DNA from 3 places in the Pseudomonas phytophila genome. Region 1 is predicted to be linked to each of the others. Evidence: predicted binding sites of a transcription regulator. Region 1 holds the regulator's gene; each other region holds the start of a gene.
The links. Region 1 encodes sigma-54, which starts transcription at its own class of promoters, with help from an activator protein. Its sites were predicted from a motif close to ANTGGCATNNANNTTGCTNT; they were not measured.

Region 1 (7,558 bases):
CCACTGCGACAAGGCGTCGCCAAAGCGCCAAAACGATCAATCAATATCGCCATACACAATTTGCGACACTTCCTGCAAATGAGCTCGACCTATCGTCATACAGAACGTTTAAACGCAAAGCTCGACGATCAGACGTGAGGGAATCGCGCATTACCGCTATAATCGCCGCCTTTTAACCGGCCAACCGATTTTCACATGAACCAATCCAGCGACCTGATCCAGTCAGCACAACGCACCATCCGCCTTGAAATCGAAGCCGTGGAGGGGTTGTTACCTAATATCGACGCGGATTTCATCAAGGCCTGCGAGATGATTCTCGCGAGCAAAGGACGCGTTGTTGTGGTGGGCATGGGAAAATCAGGCCACATCGGAAAAAAGATCGCCGCCACTCTGGCGAGCACCGGCACCACTTCGTTTTTTGTTCACCCAGCCGAAGCCAGCCACGGCGACATGGGCATGATCACTTCCGGTGACATCATCCTCGCCCTGTCAAACTCGGGAACAACGGCTGAAATCGTTACATTGCTGCCCCTGATCAAACGCCTTGGCATCAAGATGATCAGCCTGACGGGCAATCCGGAGTCAACCCTGGCTGAAGCTGCCGACGTCAACCTCAATGCTCGTGTAGAGCATGAGGCCTGCCCACTGAATCTGGCGCCTACCTCTTCGACAACTGCAGCACTGGTCATGGGCGATGCTCTCGCAGTAGCACTGCTGGAAGCCCGCGGTTTCACGGCTGAAGACTTCGCGTTCTCGCATCCCGGTGGTGCTTTAGGCAGACGCTTGCTGCTCAAGGTCGAGCACGTCATGCACAGCGGCGAACAACTGCCACAAGTACAGCGCGGCACTCTGCTGCGCGACGCGCTGATGGAAATGACCCGCAAGGGACTGGGCATGACCGCAGTTATCGAGGCCGATGGACGACTGGCCGGGATATTCACTGACGGCGACCTGCGCCGCACTCTGGATCGTCCGATTGATATTCGCCTGGCAACCATCGATGACGTGATGACCGTTCACGGCAAGACAGCCCGCCCTGAAATGCTCGCGGCTGAAGCATTGAAAATCATGGAAGATCACAAGATCGGTTCACTCATCGTCGTTGACGAAAATGATCATCCGGTCGGAGCTTTCAACCTGCAGGACCTGCTGCGCGCAGGCGTCATGTAATGGAGATGCGCAAATGACTACCGATCTGCTGCAACGCGGCAAAAATATCAAACTGGCCATCTTCGACGTCGACGGCGTACTGACCGACGGTCGCCTGTACTTCCTTGAGGACGGTAGCGAATTCAAGACTTTCAACACGCTGGACGGCCAAGGCATTAAAATGCTGATCGCCTCTGGCGTGGCAACGGCCATTATCAGCGGCCGCAAGACCCCAGTGGTTGAACGCCGGGCAAAGAACCTCGGTATTGAACATCTTTATCAGGGCCGTGAAGACAAGCTGGTGGTTCTCGACGAACTACTCGGCCAACTCGGTCTGAATTACGAACAGGTCGCCTATCTGGGTGATGATCTGCCAGACTTGCCAGTCATTCGGCGTGTCGGCCTGGGCATGGCGGTGGCCAATGCCGCTACTTTTGTCCGGCAACATGCCCATGGCATTACCCTGGCGCGCGGTGGCGAAGGCGCAGCGCGCGAGTTCTGTGAATTGATCATGAGCGCCCAAGGCAGTCTTGAAGCCGCCCACGCAGCCTACTTATAGACAGAAGCCATTTATGCTTAGCAAACGAATTCGAACGTTTCTGATCCTCGGTGTGCTGGCATTTTTGCTGGCCGCCGCAGGCTATTGGAACATCAGCCCGGAAAGCTTCATGGAGCAACCGGCTGCTACGGTGGACGAAAGCGCCATCGACTTTTACGCAATCAATGCTCACAGCGTGCAGTATCTGCCGGATGGCAAGTTGCAGTACGAAATGACGGCCGACAAGGTCGAGCATATCAAGGCCACCGATGTGACAATGCTGACCACGCCAGACTTGCAGATGTACCGTGGCACCCTGTTTCCCTGGCATATCCAGAGCAAAACGGGTGAGGTTTCCCCTGGTGGTGAGCAAGTCGAACTGATTGACTCGGTTCGCATAGCAAGAACCGACGAGAAAAAACGTACGACCATAATTACCAGCAGTCGAATGACCGTATTCCCGCAGAAGCAATATGCGCAGACCGAGCAAGCCGTTAGAATCGACGGCGCGGGCGGTGTGACTACGGCCAAGGGAATGAAAGCGTATTTGAACGACGGCAGGATGGACCTGCTATCTAATGTAAGAGGACAGTATGAGGCTCGTTAAAACCCTTCCTTTTTTGCTTGGCCTGGGTGCAGCACTGGGAAGCGCGAGCGCCTGGTCCCTGCCGACTGATCGCGATCAGCCGATCCACATTCAGTCCGACGACGCACAACTCGACGACAAGAAAGGCGTTGCTACCTACAAAGGCAACGTAATCATCACCCAGGGCTCGATGAAGATCACCGGCAACACAGTGACCATCACACGTAATGCCCAAGGCGAAGTCGACGTGTTCACATCGGTCGGCAACCTGGCCTACTACGAGCAGAAGCCGTCTGTAGACAAGCCTATCGTTCAAGCCTACGCGATCACCATCCAGTACTACGCTGCGCAGGATCGTATCGTACTGATCGACAAGGCCAAGGTCATCAATGATGGCAACACGTCCGAAGGCGAGAAGATCGTGTATGACACGGTCAAGCAGATCGTCAGTGCTGGTCGTGCCAATGGCGGCAGCAAGGTGACCACGCCACGTCCGCGTATTGACATGGTTATCCAGCCGAAAAAGAAAACCGACCAGCAGAAGGCCCAGTAAATGGCGACGCTGAAAGCCCAGCATTTGGCTAAGAGCTACAAGGGCCGTCAGGTCGTTCGCGATGTGAGCCTGTCCATCGAAAGCGGCCAGATCGTTGGATTGCTGGGGCCTAACGGCGCTGGCAAGACCACTTGCTTTTACATGATTGTCGGCCTGGTTCAGGCGGATCAGGGGCGAGTGTTGATCGACGACCTGGATGTAAGCCACCAGCCCATGCACGGCCGTGCACGTGCCGGTATTGGCTACCTGCCACAGGAAGCCTCGATCTTTCGCAAGTTGTCGGTAGCCGACAACATCATGGCGATTCTCGAGACCCGTCAGGAACTGGACCGGGATGGACGCCGCAAGGAGCTGGAAAGCCTGCTGCAGGAGTTCCACATCACCCATATCCGCGACAATATGGGCATGAGCCTGTCTGGTGGTGAGCGCCGCCGCGTAGAAATCGCACGCGCACTTGCTACCTCACCGAAATTCATCCTGCTCGACGAACCATTCGCAGGTGTGGACCCGATTTCCGTAGGCGATATCAAACAGATCATCCACCATCTGAAAGCCAAGGGCATCGGCGTGCTGATCACCGATCACAACGTTCGTGAAACTCTGGACATCTGCGAGACAGCCTACATCGTCAATGACGGGCAGCTAATTGCCGAAGGCGACTCGGAAACCATTCTCGCAAATCAGTTGGTGAAAGAGGTCTACCTCGGTCACGAGTTCCGCCTGTAAAAAGAACTGCGGTGCCCGGCTTTAAAGGCGGGCATGCCTGGTTGTTGGTGCTGATGGTTATTAAATGCCAGCATCCCCTAGGCAAACACTTCAGTTTCAGGCATATAATTTGCTTATGTACGCGCCCAGGCGCTCGGTAGTGGATGGCGCATGTGCGCCGGCGAATAAGGTGTTAAGCCCCAGCCATGAAACCATCGCTAGTCTTGAGAATGGGCCAGCAGCTGACGATGACGCCGCAGCTGCAACAGGCCATCCGCTTACTCCAATTGTCGACACTGGACCTCCAACAGGAGATCCAGGAGGCACTGGAGTCGAACCCTATGCTGGAACGCCAGGAAGAAGGCGACGATTTCGACAACGCTGATCCACTGGCTGACAACGTCGAGCAGAAACCTAATCCTGATGTCCAGGAGCCGACTTATCAGGAGCCGGCGCCTACTGTGGACAACCTTGAGGAGGGCGACTGGAGCGAGCGCATCCCCAACGAGCTGCCCGTCGACACCGCGTGGGAAGACGTCTACCAAACCAGCGCCAGCAGCCTGCCCAGCAACGACGATGACGAATGGGACTTCACCACTCGCACTTCTGCCGGTGAGAGCCTGCAAAGCCATTTGCTCTGGCAGTTGAATCTGGCGCCGATGTCCGACACCGATCGCCTGATCGCCGTGACGCTGATCGACTGCATCAACAATCAGGGTTATCTGGACGAGACGCTGGAAGAAATCCTCGACGCCTTCGATCCCGAGCTTGATATCGAGCTCGACGAGATTGAAGCCGTGCTCCACCGCATCCAGCAGTTTGAACCCGCCGGCATCGGCGCGCGCAACCTTAGCGAATGCCTGCTGCTGCAACTGCGTCAGCTACCTGCAAAAACCCGTTGGCTCAGCGAAGCACAGCGCCTGGTCAGTGACTACATCGACCTGCTGGGGAGCCGCGACTACTCGCAGCTCATGCGCCGCATGAAGCTCAAGGAAGATGAACTGCGCCAGGTCATCGAACTGGTGCAAAGCCTCAACCCTCGCCCGGGTTCGCAAATCGAGTCCACCGAAGCTGAGTATGTGGTACCGGACGTCATTGTGCGCAAGGACAACGAGCGGTGGCTGGTTGAGCTCAATCAGGAATCGGTCCCACGCCTGCGTGTGAATCCGCAATACGCCGGGTTTGTCCGCCGCGCTGATACCAGCGCCGATAACACCTTCATGCGCAATCAGCTGCAAGAAGCACGCTGGTTCATCAAAAGCCTGCAGAGCCGCAATGAAACCCTGATGAAAGTGGCGACACAGATCGTCGAGCACCAGCGCGGCTTTCTTGAGTATGGCGATGAGGCGATGAAGCCACTGGTCCTGCATGACATTGCAGAGGCCGTAGGCATGCATGAGTCGACCATTTCTCGTGTAACCACGCAGAAATTCATGCATACCCCCCGTGGTATTTACGAGTTGAAATATTTCTTCTCGAGCCATGTAAGCACCTCCGAGGGCGGTGAATGTTCATCCACAGCCATTCGGGCGATCATCAAAAAACTGGTTGCAGCGGAAAATCAGAAAAAGCCGTTGAGTGACAGCAAGATCGCTGGTTTACTGGAGGCACAAGGCATTCAAGTAGCCCGTCGCACAGTAGCCAAATACCGCGAATCTCTTGGCATTGCGCCGTCGAGTGAACGCAAGCGACTGATGTGACGAGAGGTACCGTAGCAACCGTGCGAGCGTTGGCCCGAGGCGGTTTCTACACAACCCGGTTGCTAGCCACAGCGTTCCAGTGGCAGGCAAACGCCTGCCTCTTTATGCACTGGCAATAAGGAGAAAGCGGTATGCAAGTCAACATCAGTGGACATCAACTGGATGTGACCGACGCCCTACGCGACTACATCACCGAAAAACTCGGACGACTGGAGCGCCACTTCGACAAGATCACTAATGTGCAGGTCATCATGGAGGTCGAGAAGCTCAAGCAGAAAATCGAAGCCACCCTGCACATCCCCGGCTCAAAGGTCGTCGCCAATGCGGAACATGATGACATGTACGCGGCAATCGACCTTTTGACCGACAAGCTGGATAGACAACTGCTCAAGCATAAGGAAAAACAGCTAAGCCTCCTTCAGGGTGCAACGGCTCGCTGATACCCCCAAAACATGATCCGACTAGAAAATATCCTGACCCCCGGCCGTTCACTCGTGAACGTGCCGGGCGGCAGCAAGAAAAAAGTCCTCGAACAAATTGCCAACCTGATCGGCAAAGAAGTGCCTGATCTGGATTCGGACGACGTGTTTTCGAGTCTTATCGCCCGTGAAAAGCTAGGTTCTACCGGCTTTGGTAATGGCATCGCCATTCCGCATTGTCGCTTGAAGGGGTGTGAATCTCCTATCAGCGCGTTGTTGCACCTGAACGCTCCTGTAGATTTCGACGCTATCGATGGCGCCCCCGTTGACCTGCTGTTTGTTCTGCTGGTCCCGGAAGCGGCTACCGATGCACACCTGGAATTGCTGCGCCAGATAGCCAGCATGCTAGACCGCAAAGAAGTGCGTGAACGCCTGCGTAGTGCCCCGAGCAATGAAGCCCTTTATCAGGTAGTACTGGACGAGCAAAACGGTCATTAATCATGCGCATGATCATTGTGAGCGGTCGCTCAGGCTCCGGCAAAAGCACAGCGCTGGACGTCCTGGAAGACAGCGGTTTTTACTGCGTTGATAACCTCCCGGCGGGTCTGCTGCCCGAGTTGGCCGAACGCGCGCTGATCAACACCGAGCTGGCTGAACCGCTGTTGGCGGTGTCTATTGATGCACGGAACCTGCCCAGCCACCTGACCCGCTTCCCACAGATGCTGGAAGAGGTTCGTTCACGCAATATCCAGTGCGATGTGCTTTACCTGGATGCGGATGAATCAACGCTCTTCAAGCGGTTCTCCGAAACCCGTCGCCGTCATCCTCTGAGCAACGCAGACCGCTCGCTGGCCGAGGCCATTCGGGACGAGACCACATTGCTGGGGCCGATCATTGATCTTGCCGACCTGAAGATCAACACCACCCACCTGAATCTCTACCAGTTGCGCGACACCCTCAAGCTTCGCCTGCTGAACAAGCCGGAGCCGGGTACCGCGTTCCTGCTCGAGTCTTTCGGTTTCAAGCGCGGTATGCCCGTGGATGCCGATCTGGTATTCGACGTACGCTGCCTACCTAATCCTTACTGGAAGCCAGAGCTGCGAGAACAATCGGGAAAAGATCAGCCTGTTATCGACTATCTAGCTGCACAGCCTGATGTGGAGGAGATGTTTCAGGACATCTTCGCGTATCTAAACAAGTGGTTGCCGCGCTTTGCTGCCAGCAACCGCTCGTATGTAACCATTGCCATTGGCTGCACTGGCGGCCATCACCGCTCGGTGTACCTGACCGAGCGCCTGGGTCAGGTCCTGCAACAATCCCTCAAAAACGTTCAGGTTCGCCACCGCGACATAAGCTGAAAGGACTTCCCCTGCGATGCCCGCTCTTCAAATCACCATTATCAACAAGCTGGGCCTGCACGCCCGCGCAGCCGCCAAATTCGTCGGAGTCGCCGGCAAGTACCCCTGCCAGATCCGCGTGGGTCGCTCACCGGAAAGCATGGTGGATGGCAAAAGCATCATGGCAGTGATGATGCTCGCCGCTGGCAAAGGCACGGATATTCACCTTTCGACCGAGGGCGAGCAGGAGCAGGCTGCGCTGGATGGTCTGGTTGAGTTGATCAATAACAAGTTTGATGAGGGGGAGTAGAGCGGCGCCCGCGTCAAAAGATTTTCTTGACCAGCCCATCTGTCTGCCGCTAAGATTTTTATCTTAAATTTTAGATAAAACCGAGGCGATTATGGCTCTCCAATTTCATGAAAGCCCATTTCATGTCACGCATGATGATGAAACTGCCAGCAAGATGGCCCTCAAAATGGATTTATCCATATTCATCACTAACTGCCTGAAGCAGTTGAATCTTAAGCAGAGTGAAGCTGCGAAATTGCTTAACCTGACCCAATCACGGGT
Region 2 (7,558 bases), 3.1 Mb from region 1:
CCTGATAGTTACTTTGTGCCTTGATCAGGTTAACCAGCTCCATTGTCAGGTCAACGTTGGAGTCTTCCAGCGCCTGGCCGGAAATTTCGCCCAGCGTACCCGACTGAGGAGCACCGGTAACCGGAACGCCTGAGGCGAAGGTTTCACGCCAGTTGGTACCACCGGCTGGAGACAGACCCTGCACGTTGGCGAAGTTGGTCAGCGAAACCTGACCAATCACCTTGGATTGACCGTTGGTATAACTGGCAAACAGGTTACCGGTAGCGTCAACGCTCATGGAACTGATCTGACCGGTCGCATAACCATCCTGAGACTTGGTGATAGCGCCCGACACAGAAGCCGTTTGAGTAGTCGACAGCATGTCCAGCTGGATACCGCCGACAGCAGCCGCCGCACCGTTATCAACCCAGTTTGGAACCGTCGCAGTGCCCGCGTTGTAAGCCGGATCCCAGTTGGATATCTGGAAGGTACCGTCAGTATTGACCACGACGTTCGCAGTCGACGTCGGCAACGGGTCAGTAATCAGTGCCCCTGCAGAGTCAAAGCTCAATACCGTCTGATCCGGAGTGGTAGCGGTCGCCAGATCAGCGTTGGCAGGGTCACTGATGCTACGGCCATCAATCAGCGAGTACATCGTCCAGGTGTTAGTGCCGGACTTGGCAAAGTATTGGTCCAGGGTGTGCTGGTTCCCCTGCGAGTCATAGATCGCAGTGCTGATAGGGAAATTGTAAGAAGCGGTATTACTCGGATCGAACGGAGTGACAGCAGGCACCGTCGCGGTAGAGTTCATGTTCGACGCGAGCGAGATCTTAGCAGTCGGATTTGGCGCCTGGTTCGAAGAATCGACCCGCAGGTTTTGGGAGACCCCCGTTACCACGTTACCGTTGGCATCAACGTTATAGCCCTGCAGGTTCATGCCGGAACTGTTAACGACGTAACCTTCCTTATCGGTATGAAAAGCGCCTGCGCGAGTGTACAGCTTCTCGCCATTGTTGCTGATCATGAAGAAACCGTTACCGTTAATCGCCAGGTCGAGGCTGTTGGCGGTGCCGGTAGTCAAGGTGCCCTGAGTAAACTGCTGGGACACTGCAGCGGTTCTTACGCCACTGCCAACGTTGGTATTGCCGGAAGTACCGCGAATGGATTGCGCGTACTGATCAGCAAACTCCACACGGGAAGCTTTGAACCCGTTGGTTGCAACGTTGGCAATGTTGTTGCCTGCTACGTCGAGACTTTTATTTGCTGCGTAGAGCCCACTAAGACCGGTATTGAATGACATGTAACACTCCTTCGCCGTCGAGTCGGCTCTAAATTCCGATAGTTTGTACTTTGGACAGCGCGATAGTTTGACCGCCCGCCAGGTTAAGCATCATTTCCCCACCATTGACCCCGGTGGTCACACTGTTGACCGTGGCAGGCAGATACGTGGCGAGACCTGTCGCAGCACCGTCCAGAGAGCCTGAAGCCACAAAGCTGTAGTTGCCGGAAGCGACTTTTTCACCCGCTTCGTTGGTGCCGTCCCAAGTGAAACTTGAGGTACCCGCAGACTGGCTACCCATGTCCACGGTCTTGACCAGATTCATCTGCGCGTCATAAATCTTGACGTTGGTTGTCGTGCTGGAAGAAGGCACAACTACAGAACCCGTCATGCCCTTCGTGGTATCAACCGAGGTTGAACCCGCATTCACAATTACTGAACGGCCTACCAGAGAAGAAGCTTGCAGTGCTTGCGAGGACTGATAGAGGCCAGCAATGCCGTCTACCGTGGTCGTCAGGTTCTGCATGCTTTCCAGGCTGCTGAACTGCGCCAACTGGGCAACGAACTCACCGTTGTCCTGTGGCTCGAGCGGGTTCTGGTTCTTCATCTGAGTAACCAGCAACTGCAGGAAAGCATCTTTGCCCAACGCGTCGTTGGAACTGGTCTTGGTTGCAGTAGGGTTTTGCAGCGTACTTATGAATTTCGCGGATACATCGTTTTCAACGGCCATTTACGCGCCCCTTATCACTGACCGAGGGTCAGGACTTTTTGCATCATGGATTTGGCGGTGTTCATGATTTCCGCGTTGGTCTGGAACGAACGACTGGCGGAAATCATGTCGGCCATTTCTTCAACGACGTTCACGTTCGGGTAGTACACGTACCCATTGCCATCGGCAGACGGATGATTCGGCTCGTAGCGCGCTTCGAGGTTGGAAGCATCTTCAATGATGCCGTTGACCTGTACGCCCTGACCGGCTTCACCTTGATCCTGGAACAGCGAACCGCCGCCCTGCTGGCTTTGCTGGAAAACGGTCGCGAACACCGGGTGACGGGCGCGATAAGTCTGGTCCATGCTCGAAGACACAGTCTCGGCGTTGGCGATGTTACTGGCGGTGGTGTTCAACCGAGTGGTCTGAGCACTCATGCCGCTACCGGCAATGTTGAAGACGTTGGCTAGAGACATGAATTACTCTCCACGAAGAGCTGCAACCAGCCCTTTGAATTTACTGTTGAGCAAAGTGAAGCTGGCCTGGAAACCGACGGAGTTTTCCGCGTAGTTGGCGCCTTCCACCTGAGCATCGACGGTGTTCTGATCCAGCGACGGTGCCGACGGCGTGCGGTACATCAGTGTGCCGTCAGTGTTGCCCATGCCTTCAGCTTCGATATGACGGTTGTTGGTCATATTCATCGCAAACTTGCCGTTGCTGACTTTGTCGCTTTCGGCGGCCAGCACGGAAGAGAAGTCCAGATCACGCGCCTTGTAGTTCGGCGTATCGGCGTTGGTGATGTTGTTAGCCAGGACTTCGGCACGCTGAGCGCGGAAGCTGAGTGCCTTTTCGTGAATGCCTAGCGCTTTATCGAAGCTAATACTCATTTCGGGAAACCTTTACCGGTTGACCAGATTTTCTTGATAGAGACATAGCAATCAGCGTGCCAGTTTAGGAAATGCCCTGTTTCAAAGGGCTGCAGGGCTGAGCGGCAGGAGGGATGACAGAAAAGCGGCAAGTCATTTCCGCTGAGAGCGGCATAAGCGGCAAGGTAAGTGCCGTAAAGTTGCCAGGGTGGAGTCAAATGTGCTGAGTTCTATGGTGTTCTTATCGCGGGCAAGCCTCGCTCCCACAGGCAGAACGCAATCTCATGTGGGAGCGAGGCTTGCCCGCGATAAGAACACCACCGACTCAACAGACCTGACATCAATCAATCGCCACTACCAAAACAAAAAAAGAGACCCTAAGGTCCCTTTCCTGAACAGCACAAGAGCTTACTTCGCCTGGTAAATAATCCCCGGGCTGCATTGCACCATCTGGTAGTGATCCGGCAGACCATTCAGCGCCTCGGACGCACCGAGGAACAGATAGCCGCCCGGCTTGAGCGTGCCGTGAATACGCAGCAGGATGTCTTTCTTCACCTCGGCCGAGAAGTAGATCAGCACGTTGCGGCAAAAGACGATGTCGAACTTGCCGAGGCTCGCATAGCTGTCCAGCAGGTTAAAGGCACGAAACTCGACCCGGCTCTTGATCGGAGCCTTGACCACCCAACGCCCCGGCGACTTGACGTCGAAGTAACGTTGCAAGCGGTCCGGAGACAAACCCCGACCGATTGCCAGGCTGTCGTACTCACCCGACTTGCAGTTGGTGAGCATCAACCCCGACAAGTCAGTGGCAACAATCTGCGCCCCGTTCTTCAACTGCCCGGAATTGCTGCGCTCAAACTCGTCGATGGTCATCGACAGCGAGTACGGTTCCTGACCCGAAGAGCAGGCTGCCGACCAGATGCGCAGACGCTGACCGGGAGCAGCCTTGATCGCTTCGGGCAGCACCTTGTTCTTCATCACCTCGAACGGATAGGTGTCGCGAAACCACAGGGTTTCGTTGGTGGTCATCGCATCCACCACCTGCTCGCGCAAACCGCTGCGTGGCTGTGACTGGATACGCTGAATCAGCTCCCCAAGGGTTTTGATGCCTTGCTGTTCCATCAACTTGTTGAGGCGACTGGAAACCAGGTACTGCTTGTTCTCACCCAAAAGGATGCCACAGGCTTTTTCCAAAAATACCCGGAACTGCTCGAAATCCAAATTACCCGTAGCCAAAATGCCGCCTCTCAAATCATGTAAAACCACCAGGAACGACGTTCCTAGCTGATGTCTGCTGCCTTGATTCTGTCCACAACGCGTGCTGCGAGATCATCAGGCCGGAATTTGGCAAGGAAGTCATCCGCGCCAACTTTCTTCACCATAGCCTGATTGAACACACCTGACAGAGAAGTATGCAAAACGATGTGCAATTTTTGCATCCGAGGGTCATTACGAATCTCGGAGGTAAGCGTGTAGCCGTCCATTTCCGGCATCTCGATGTCGGAAATCATCATCAGGAATTCTTCTTCAGGCTTCTTGCCTTCAGCGACCATCTGCTTGAGGTAATCCAGTGCCTGACGACCGTCGTTGAGCGCAACCACTTCCACGCCAACAGTCTGTAGACAGCGGCTGACCTGTTTGCGCGCCACTGACGAGTCATCGACCGTCAGCACTCGCAGAGAAATGGCTTTGTGATGGGTTTCCTCGTCGATCACACCGACAGACACGGCTTCCGACATCGGTGCCACTTCCGCAAGAATTTTCTCGACGTCGATGATTTCCACCAACTGGTTATCGACCCGCGTCACTGCCGTCAGGTAGTGATCGCGACCCGTTCCCTTGGGTGGCGGATGGATCTCTTCCCAGTTCATGTTCACGATGCGCTCAACCGAGTCCACCAGAAAACCCTGAACCTTGGTGTTGTACTCAGTGATGATCACGAACGCGTTATCAATCGACATCTGTCCTGGCAAACCGGTTGCCATGGCGAGATCGAGAATCGGGATCGTCCCGCCACGAATGTTGGCAACGCCGCGCACAATCCGACTGGATTTGGGCATCACAGTGAGCTTGGGGCATTGCAGCACCTCCTTCACCTTGAAGACGTTGATCCCATAAAGCTGTTTGCCATTGAGACGGAACAACAAGAGCTCAAGGCGATTCTGCCCAACCAGCTGTGTTCGCTGGTTCACTGAATCCATTACACCGGCCATGCTGCGACTCCCCTATCAAAGTAACCATCGCCACAGCACCTGGTCAGGTAAGCGGCACGGGCCTTGCTTTTCATACGTCATGAATGCAAAAACGACAATTTCCCGACACGCCATCTTCAAGAACCGCATCTTGCTCTGTTCGCTGGCTTTGCTGTGTCTTTCTGCCTTGGTGAATACCAGCCGGGCAGACAGTTTCACATTGCCTGAACAACTTATCGGCGTCACTCAGGGGTTTCTTGAATTCACAGTTGAAGACTATTTGGCGACTGCCCAGATCGAAGGGCGGTATGAAATTGAAGTGCGTCAATTGGACCCGCGTCTGCGCATGCCTTTTTGCGACAAGGAATTGACAGCAAGCCTGGAAAGCCCGCGCCCCGTAGGCCGCGTGACTACCCGGGTCCGCTGCGAGGGCTCGTCGCCCTGGACGGTGTTTGTGCCCGCCCAGGTGCGGTTATTCCGCAATGTGGTGACTGCCGTTCGTCCACTCAAGCGTGACGCGGTAGTTACCGAGCAGGACATCGCCATGCGCGAGCGCGACATCGGTTTGCTGGGTCAGGGATTTCTATCTGCCGAAGATCAGGCGATAGGACAGAAGATCCTCCGACCAATGGTCATCGATCAAATCATTGCACCCAACTTTCTGGAACAGCCCCAGATGGTTAAAAAGGGTGATCAGGTGGTGATCACCGCTCGCAGCGGCTCCATCTCCGTGCGGATGCCGGGCGAAGCGTTGTCTGACGGGACGTTCAACGAACAGATACGGGTCAAGAATCTAAACTCGAAGCGCATCATAAAGGCCAACATTACCGGGCCTGGACAGGTGGAGGCCCCTATGTGATCAGCAATGCGGCGCGATAGAACACTGGCGTGAAACGCTTGTTTTTCCTAGACTGCGAAACAACTTCTGCGGTTCGAGGTCCATTGGCTGCGCAAAACGCAAATGGATTTCACTTAGCAGGCTAAAGTTTTTTTGCATTTGGTCGAAACCATGGCAAGCGTCCAATTACCCAGAGGTTTTTATCATGGTCATTGACTTCAACAGACTGAACAGCGGCAACGCGGTTAGCGGCACTACACGTACCAACAGCGTTAAAGAAACAGGCAAGACAGAAGCAGCGGTTAAAACCGGCGCACTGGAAAAAACCGCCAGCACCGGCGAATCCGTAAAACTGAGCAGTGAGTCTCAACAGTTGCAAAAGATCACTGACAAGCTGGGCGAACTGCCGACCGTCAACAGCGCCCGCGTGGCGGAGTTGAAACAAGCGATCGCAGACGGCAGCTATAAAGTGGACAGCAACCGTGTAGCCAGCAAGCTGCTTAATTTCGAAGCTTCGCGCTAGCCCAATGCTCGCGCGGTATCTTCTGGACGCTTAAAAACCAGAGCATGCGATGCAAGACACTACTTTGCTCCAACTGATGACCGACGACATGGTCCCGGCCCAGCAATTGCTGGAAATACTGCAGGCAGAATCCCTTGCCCTGATCGGCCGCGACATGGTCGAGATGGAGCACGTTCTGGCTAAAAAGCAGGCGCTGGTGGTATTGCTCGAACAGCATGGCCGCAAACGCAGCCAGATCCTTAGTGGGTTAGGACTGAGTCCGGACCGCAAGGGGCTGAGCGCGCTTGCTGCCAGCTCATCGCTGGGCGAACAGTTGATCAAGGCAGGCGACGAGTTGAGCGCAGTGATTACTCAGTGCCAGCTCGTCAACACACAGAATGGCAGTTCTATCGTTATGCAGCAGGCTTCTACTGCGCATCAACTGCGGATACTGACCGGTGACATGCCCACGTTGTATGACAATCGTGGGTCGACATCGGGCCGTGCAAAACCACGGCCGTTAAGCCAAGCGTAGTTTTCTGTATCAAGGCGCTTTGCATGCTGGCAAGATGCCTGCAATTGCATTGCTGTCGTATTTTGCCTGGAGATGGAAAAAAGTGAATGGCTCAAGCGCGGACGATGCTCCGCAGCCCCCAAAGGTACTGAATACGCCTTTGGAAATTGCCGCCAATTTGCGGCTGCTACTTGAAAGTCATGATCCCCTGATCATCACTTTTCATGAGCGCACACAACGTTTTCAAAGTTATTTGATTGAGGTCGACCGCGAAAGCGATGTCATTGCCCTCGATGAAATGATCCCCCGTGACGGCGAAAAATTCCTCGCCAACGGCGAAGCTTACCGGGTCGAAGGCTTTCATGACGGCGTACGCATCGCCTGGGAAAGCAACAACCAGATGACCATTCATGAAGTCAACGGCGAACGTTTCTACCGCGGTCCGTTGCCAACTGAAGTTATCTATCACCAGCGTCGTAACGCGTTCCGTGCAGCACTGAAACTGGCCCAACTGGTCAGCATCGAGATGGGCGGCGACCGACTCAAATTCCCTTTAAGCGGCAAATTGCTGGATATCTCGGCGACGGGTTGCAAGCTTCGCTTTGAGGGCGATGTTTCAGAACGCATGCAGCTGGGCCAGGTGTATGAGCGTTTCGTTGCTCAACTGCCGTTCGGCACC
Region 3 (7,558 bases), 3.1 Mb from region 1:
GGAGAGGATGGTCAGGACGGGGGTTTTAATGAGGTGATTTTTCGAGGGTTTATGTATTTGCAGCATCAGGCAGCGCCGGAATTAGAGCACTGGCTTTAGCCGTGAGGGCCAACACTTATACTACCCTCGTAGTCAGAACCAATGCCCTCCCGGCTAAAGCCGGTCCTACGGATCTTTGTTTGCTCCGCGACTGAGCGGCGCCAGGCACACCCCGCTCAGTTACTTGGCAGCAGTTCACCCATCAGGCGTAGAAATCGATCTCGCTGGTACCGACAACCCGCTGAACCGGCTGACTGATCGCAATGCCAGTATCTGCGTCGATACCGTCAACCGAGCCGTCCACGCCACTGACGCCCGAACCACCGTTGCCAGTGCCACGGGCATTGTTAGCCTGCTCTTGCTGCTGGGCCTGGTTCTGCTGGTTGCGGGACTGGTCGGAAACGTTCACGTCAACCTGCCCCATACCCTGCTGGGTGAAAGAATCGCGCAGGCGGGACATCTGGCTTTCCAGCGCTTCACGAACCCCCACATGAGCACTCATGAAGGTCACTTGAGTCTGCTGGTCAGGCGCCATGTTGATACGAATATCGAGGCGACCCAATTCAGCAGGCTCCAGCTGGATATCAGCCGATTTCAGGTTTTGACTCGACAGATACATGACGCGCTCTACCACGCCTTCACTCCAGCCACTCTGGTGCATCGCCAAAGGCTGGTTCATCAGAGGTACCGCAGGCGCTGCCACACGAGGCTGTTGAGCGGCTTGACTCAGGGCTGCCAGACGATCAGCGAAGTTATCCACCCGAGTATCGCCAGCAGCTGATTTGACATCCTTGAGACCACTATCGAGCAAGCCGTCGAATGATTTATCGCTGCTCTCGGTGCTGGGCTCGTCCGAAACAGATGAACGCTCATCCAGTGCTGCCAGGTTATTGGCGAGCTGGGATGGATCCGTTGCGGCGTTATCCAGCTTGGCGTTCTTGCCTGCCTGATTCGTTGCGTGAGCATTTTGCGCTTGCTGAGCCTGCTGCGCCTTGGCTGCTGCATTCTCCAGAGCAAACTGCAGCGCGGGCATGTCTTCGAGCGGATCAGCGCTCGGGTCGAAAGATGCTTCAGCCGGATCAGCGGCCTGCACGGTCGGCAAGGCGGTTGAGGCAGAAGCGACATCAACTTTCGGCTTGTCGATGTCTAGCTGGGTCGTGGCCTGACTGGCAATGGCTTGCAATGCAGGATCAAGCGCGGGATCAAGGGCCGGGTCTGGCGTTACTACCTGGGCCAGTGCCGGATCAACCTCTTCCTCGGCCTTGCCGTCGCTTGCGCTGGCAACTGGCTCGGCAGGCAAGGTATTGCCGCTATCGGCAACCGTCGTCGAGTCCGAAGCGGCAGTATCGTCCTTGTCGGAAGCTGCCTTGTCTGCAACCTGTTTGTCTTTATCGGCGGCAGATCTGGCCTTGACCGGAGCGTCGTTGCCCGCAGCCGATTTAGCCTGAGCCTGCTTGGCATAGACGTCAGAGAAGCTGGAGTTGTCGTCTTTGCTGCTGTCAGCCTGCCTGGCTGAGTTGCTGGCAGAACTGGCCTTCTGCGCAGCCACTGGAGTGGCTTGAAGAAGAGCATTGGGGGCGAGTGGCATGTCGATCTCCGCGAAAAACAGCTGAATACGCAGAACAGAGCAAGATACGGGCCAAAGACGATCAAGAGCAGCCCCGGTGTCCATGGTGCAGCTCTCTCGCAGCCAACACGCCCCTCCAGGAGCGCGATAGCGTCAGCAAAGCCGATAGATTTATCGAATGACAGACCGAGTCGCGGGCAAGCGCGCTCCTACAGGTAAATAACATTCCAAATGGTAGGCGCATTTGTTTGATAGAAGCGCGAGTCGACTCAGGGGTGTGCGATAAAAAACTGGCGTTCCGCGTCGAATAACCGACGCACAGTCGAGTATTCGTGATCAAGGGCGGCCAATAGATCGCCAAGACCGACGCTTTCCTCCCGACGGCTGCGCTCTTCAAGCTCACGGCACAGGTCGGCAAGGCGCAGCGCGCCCATATTGCTGCTGCTGCCTTTGAAGCTATGGGCCACCAGGCTCAGCTCCTGCAGATCAAACGCAGCCACTCCCATAAGCTGACGCAAACGGGAAATACGGTATTCAGAGTCTTTGAGGAACACATCCAGAAGGGTGGGATACTCGTCTTCCATGACTTCCTGCAACGTCGTCAATACGCTGTAATCCAGATGAATGACTGACACCTTGTTCACTCCTTTGATCAAGAACCCGGGGTTATGCCTTTGCCCCCCAGCAGAATTCCACGCGTGCGATCCGTCCGTCCTCAGACCACGAAGCCTCGTCACTCAGCTCTCGCACCAGCGCAAGACCGCGACCGTACAGCTCATTGAGTGTCGGCGGCAACGCAAGAATTGTATCAATGTTGAAACCATTACCGCTGTCCTCCACCTGCACACTCAAACGGCCGCCCCCATCCAGGGGGATGACCTGAAAATGTATGCGAATGAAGCCACTCTCCAGCGCGGCAAGCCGCTCTGCCCGCTGCTGATAATAGCGGGTAAATCCTGACGCGTTACTTTTCAGCGAAGAATCAAGCCCCAGAACGCCGTGCTCCAGCGCATTGCTATAAAGCTCGGTCATTACGGTGTAAAGCGCACCGCTCTGATGACGCAGGCCATGGACCTCCAGCAACAACTGCAACAGATAAGGCAGTGGATTGAAGCGCCTGAGGGTCGACGCCCTGAACTCGAACGTCGATGACCAATCCAGCGGCGTAGAGGTACCGCTGTCCGAGTAAGTCACGGTTTGCGGTCCCAGCTCTGCCTGCTCGACAGCTGTGATTTCCACCATGCTGACGTCATCCCGGGGCTGCCCGCCGAAATCATTCAACGCTCGCTGAATCTCCGTGATCAACAGCTGCGGATCGCGATTGGCTTCCAGCACCTCGTGTAGCCGCGCCACACCAAACAACTGCTCTTTGTTGTCTGCGGTGTCGATCACCCCATCCGAAAGCAGGAAAACCCTGTCGCCCAAGGCGAATGGATGAACCTCGGTCCGGTCATCGAACGAGCCCGAGTCCAGCACGCCAAGCGGCAAATGCCGGGAAACCAGTGCAGTACGCTCCCCTGTCGCAGCACTCAGCAGATAACCGTCAGGCAAGCCGCCATTCCAGACCTGAAACTGGCGCTGACTGAAGTTGATACAGACCATGGTCGCGCAGCAGAACATGTCCACAGGCAGGATGCGCTTGAGCTTGGCGTTCATCTCGCGAAGGGTTTCGGCCAGACCGAAACCCTTCGCAGTCATGCCGTAAAACACTTCCGCCAGAGGCATCGCACCGACCGCCGCCGGCAAACCGTGCCCGGTGAAGTCGCCCAACAACAGATGCATGTGGCCGGCGGGTGTGTAGGCAGCAAGCAACAAGTCGCCATTGAATAGCGCGTAAGGCGATTGCAGATAGCGAATATTGGTTGCGTCCAGGCAACCGGAATGCGCTACCTGATCAAATACTTCCTTGGCCACTCGTTGCTCGTTGAGCAGGTAATCATGGTGGCGGGCAATCAGGTCGCGCTGCCTGAGGACGGTCTCCTGCAGCAGCCGCAAGCGGTTCATGGCATTGATTTTTGCTGTCAGAACCGTCTGGTTGTAGGGCTTCGCAATGAAGTCGTCTCCCCCGGCATCCAGGCAGCGCGCCAATGCAGCACCTTCCGTCAGCGAGGTCAGGAAAATAATCGGAACCAGCGCCTCACCGGCCAGCTCCTTGATTCGCCGGGCAGCCTCGAAGCCGTCCATCACCGGCATCATGGCGTCCATCAATATCAGTTGCGGCCGATCTGTCTCGAACAACGCAATCGCATCGGCGCCATTGTCAGCGCACAACACACGATGCCCTTGTCGGGCCACGATAGTGGACAGCAACAGGCGGTCACTGGCGTTGTCGTCAGCGATCAGGATGCACAAGGATTCGCTGGACGGCTGCAAGGCTTCAACCTATCTGGAAAAGCTTCGAGAAATTGGAGATGGTCAGGATCGTGATGACATCAGGGCAACAATTGATCAGGCGAATCCGCGAACGCTCGCCCCCGGCATGATCACGCAGCAACAAGAGCATGCCCAGCGCCGAACTGTCCAGGTAAGTGGTGCCACTCAGGTCAACGACATAACGCAACTCGCTGCCCGACCTTTCATAAGCTTCACGAAAGTCCTGATGGGAAGCGAAGTCAAAGCGCCCAGAGATTGAGATGGTCAGTTGCTGACCGTCGGGAGAAAGCTCAGAAGTGACCGGCATGTAGAATTCCTGAGAGACGTACGTCACGTTATCAAGGTTTAGCACTGGCTAGTGATACCTGCAAATTCCTGTGTGGGAGCCGGGCTTGCCCGCGATGGAGCTTGACGCGATACAAGGTGAATTGCGTCCAGCCTCATCGCGGGCAAGCCCGGATACCACAGGAAAAATCATTAAAGTTCAATAAGTTGCGATGCAAATCTGTTTGTTAAAACGGCGCATGCCTGGGCAGGCGTTGCGATAACTCATCCAGCAGCTTCTGTTCGCGCTTGTCTTCCAGTTGACGGGCTTCGTCGATGTAGCGCTGGACCAATTTACGCAAGCCTTCAACTCGTGCATAAGCCTGCTGCCAACTGACGCGGGCTTTTTCGACATTGTCCTGATGCCAGGCCAGACTCCTGCGCTGCTGATCGACAGCGGTATCCAGTTGGGTAAGGAAGCGCTGATAACCCAGCAGCCACTGCCCGGACACGCCATGGGCGCCCTTGTCGATCCATTGTTGCTGGTAGTCCAGGCGAAACTGCTCAAGATCATTAAGCTTGCCTTCGGCGATGCGCACTTGCCCCTGGAAATGCCCCAACCGCTGGACGGCCGCGCGCTCGGCGCTTTCGGCCATATCCACCACGGGCGCCAGACGCGCTGCGCGACTTACGGCCATGACTTATCAGCCACCCGCAGCAGGACTGAAGACTGCAGCCAACTGGGCACTGCTGTTCTCCATGCTCTCGTTTTCGTTGAGCCCCTGACGCAGAAAGCGCACCAGGGTTGGCTGCAGATGAATCGCCAGGTCGGTTTCCCGATCCCCACCGGGCACGTAGGCACCGACGCTGATCAGATCGCGGCTCTGTTGATAACGCGACCACAACTGCTTGAAGTGCTGCGCCTGATTCATGTGGTCGGGGGTGACCACCGCAGGCATGACCCGGCTGATGGACGCCTCGATATCGATGGCCGGGTAATGCCCTTCCTCAGCCAGCCGACGGGACAACACGATGTGGCCGTCGAGCACGCCTCGCGCCGAGTCCGCGATCGGATCCTGCTGGTCGTCGCCTTCGGACAGTACCGTGTAAAACGCCGTGATCGAGCCGCCGCCCGCTTCGGCATTACCGGCGCGCTCTACCAGCTTGGGCAACTTGGCGAACACCGAAGGCGGATAGCCCTTGGTTGCAGGAGGCTCACCGATAGCCAGAGCAATTTCCCGTTGCGCCTGAGCGAAACGGGTCAGGGAATCCATGAGCAACAGCACGTTCTTGCCCTTGTCACGAAAATATTCGGCGATTCGCGTGCAATACATAGCCGCCCGTAGACGCATCAGCGGCGCATCATCCGCAGGGGATGCGACCACCACCGAGCGCTTGAGCCCTTCTTCACCCAGGCTGTGCTCGATGAACTCTTTAACCTCACGACCCCGCTCACCGATCAGGCCCACGATAATAATGTCGGCCTCGGTAAAGCGGGTCATCATGCCGAGCAGGACGCTTTTGCCGACGCCCGTACCGGCGAACAGCCCTAGACGCTGGCCGCGGCCGACCGTCAATAATCCGTTTATGCTGCGAATGCCCACATCGAGGGGCTGACTGATCGGGTTGCGCTTGAGCGGATTAATCGTCGGGCCGTCCATCGGCACCCAATCCTCGGCCCTAACGGCGCCTTTGCCGTCCAGCGCGCGACCCGCGCCATCAAGCACGCGGCCCAGCATTGCCATCCCCATGGGCAACCGGCCGGTGTCCGCCAACGGCACAACGCGCGCACCGGGCGCGAGACCGGACACGCTGCCGACGGGCATCAAGAATATCTTGCTGCCGGAAAAGCCCATGACTTCGGCTTCGACTTCTACCGGATGATGACTGTCATCGTTGATCACCATGCAGCGACTGCCCATGGCAGCCCGCAGGCCCTCGGCTTCAAGGGTCAGACCGACCATGCGCAGCAAGCGCCCTTCCACCACCGGCTGCACGGGCATTTCGATGGTTTCGGCATACGAACCCAGGCGCTTGCCGAAGCTGGTGCGATCAAGGCGCATCGGATTTCTCGACATCAGAACTGGCAGACGCTGGCGCGACTGGAGGGTTGTTCAGTTCCAGACTCAGGTCTGGAGCTGCCGGATGCAGTGACTGCTCGTGCATCTGGTCATACATTTTGCCAATGGCCAGCGCCAGGCGTGTCTCGATGCTGGCATCGATCCGGCTGTGCTCGGTTTCAATCCGGCAACCGCCAGCCTGCAATGTGTCATCTTCAACGATGCGCCAGGTTTCCTCATGACGCTCGCGCATGGCTTTGACCAGATCAAAATCCTGCGGATTGATGAAGATCCGCACATTATTGGCGCCCATAGGCAACAGCTTCAGCGCATCGCGCAGGACATTGCCAATCTGCCGTGAATCGGTGGTCAGCTCCCGCTGAATAACCTTGCGAGCGATGTGCTCCACCAGATAAATCACCGATTGCTCGATTTGCTTGTCCTGGCTGCCGATCGGATCAAACAGCTGGGTCATGAGCAGGTCGAGGCTGGCAAGCTTTTCCTTGAGGGCAACCTCGGCTTCCTGACGAACCTTGAGTTGCGTGCTGTGAAAGCCTTCCTTCTCGCCCGTGGCGAAGCCTTCGTTGTAGGCCTCCTGACGGATGCTCTCCAACTCTTCGAGCGTTATCGGCTGGACTTCTTCCAGAGGGACTTCTTCGATGGTGTCGACCGATTCCTCGATGACCGGTTCCGGCTCGGGTTCAGGCTCTTTGTACGGGTCGAAACTGGGCAGCGACCACACGTCAAAACCGCCGACGTCCTTGGCGCGGATGAGCTCGCTGACCGGTTCTTTGTTGGAGCTGGACATTTATAGTGCCTTAGAGTCTGTGATGTTTCAGCGCAGGCCGCCTTGCCGGACGACTGTCGCCAGGCAAGGCGGTGGACATCGGAGACTATATCCCCGGTCAGCTTTTCCGACAAAACGTCAACAGACTAGATCATTTCCTCGCCACCTTTGCCGCCAAGAACGATTTCCCCGGCCTCGGCCATACGGCGAGCAATTGTGAGGATTTCTTTCTGCGCGGTTTCCACGTCGCTGACGCGGACCGGGCCCTTCGCTTCCAGATCGTCGCGCAGCAGTTCGGCGGCACGCTTGGACATGTTCTTGAAGATTTTTTCTTTGATCGCCTCGTCGGAACCCTTGAGGGCGAGTACCAGCACGTCCGAAGACACCTCGCGCAACAGCGCTTGGATACCGCGGTCGTCCACGTCCGACAGGTTGTTGAAGACAAACATGAGGTCTTCGATCTGCGTC

Region 2: a site for sigma-54 is predicted at 2,899-2,918, ahead of flgB (flagellar basal body rod protein FlgB). Genes of this name have one in related genera too.
Region 3: a site for sigma-54 is predicted at 1,664-1,683, ahead of K3169_RS21220 (flagellar hook-length control protein FliK). Genes of this name have one in related genera too.

Annotation. Positions count from the first base shown of each region.
Region 1 covers NZ_CP081201.1:1,249,235-1,256,792, reverse strand. The annotation lists gene K3169_RS05460 (KpsF/GutQ family sugar-phosphate isomerase) at 196-1,170, shown strand; gene K3169_RS05455 (KdsC family phosphatase) at 1,184-1,708, shown strand; gene lptC (LPS export ABC transporter periplasmic protein LptC) at 1,722-2,294, shown strand; gene lptA (lipopolysaccharide transport periplasmic protein LptA) at 2,281-2,826, shown strand; gene lptB (LPS export ABC transporter ATP-binding protein) at 2,827-3,552, shown strand; gene K3169_RS05435 (RNA polymerase factor sigma-54) at 3,738-5,231, shown strand; gene hpf (ribosome hibernation-promoting factor, HPF/YfiA family) at 5,363-5,671, shown strand; gene ptsN (PTS IIA-like nitrogen regulatory protein PtsN) at 5,684-6,148, shown strand; gene rapZ (RNase adapter RapZ) at 6,151-7,008, shown strand; gene K3169_RS05415 (HPr family phosphocarrier protein) at 7,025-7,297, shown strand; gene K3169_RS05410 (helix-turn-helix domain-containing protein) at 7,389-7,558, shown strand, end outside.
Region 2 covers NZ_CP081201.1:4,739,587-4,747,144, forward strand. The annotation lists gene flgE (flagellar hook protein FlgE) at 1-1,279, opposite strand, end outside; gene K3169_RS21415 (flagellar hook assembly protein FlgD) at 1,308-1,988, opposite strand; gene flgC (flagellar basal body rod protein FlgC) at 2,003-2,443, opposite strand; gene flgB (flagellar basal body rod protein FlgB) at 2,447-2,854, opposite strand; gene cheR (protein-glutamate O-methyltransferase CheR) at 3,242-4,069, opposite strand; gene K3169_RS21435 (chemotaxis protein CheV) at 4,114-5,046, opposite strand; gene flgA (flagellar basal body P-ring formation chaperone FlgA) at 5,126-5,884, shown strand; gene flgM (flagellar biosynthesis anti-sigma factor FlgM) at 6,069-6,386, shown strand; gene K3169_RS21450 (flagella synthesis protein FlgN) at 6,436-6,900, shown strand; gene K3169_RS21455 (flagellar brake protein) at 6,983-7,558, shown strand, end outside.
Region 3 covers NZ_CP081201.1:4,692,840-4,700,397, forward strand. The annotation lists gene K3169_RS21220 (flagellar hook-length control protein FliK) at 242-1,627, opposite strand; gene K3169_RS21225 (Hpt domain-containing protein) at 1,876-2,190, opposite strand; gene K3169_RS21230 (fused response regulator/phosphatase) at 2,273-3,979, opposite strand; gene K3169_RS21235 (STAS domain-containing protein) at 3,984-4,286, opposite strand; gene fliJ (flagellar export protein FliJ) at 4,492-4,941, opposite strand; gene fliI (flagellar protein export ATPase FliI) at 4,948-6,306, opposite strand; gene fliH (flagellar assembly protein FliH) at 6,296-7,111, opposite strand; gene fliG (flagellar motor switch protein FliG) at 7,237-7,558, opposite strand, start outside.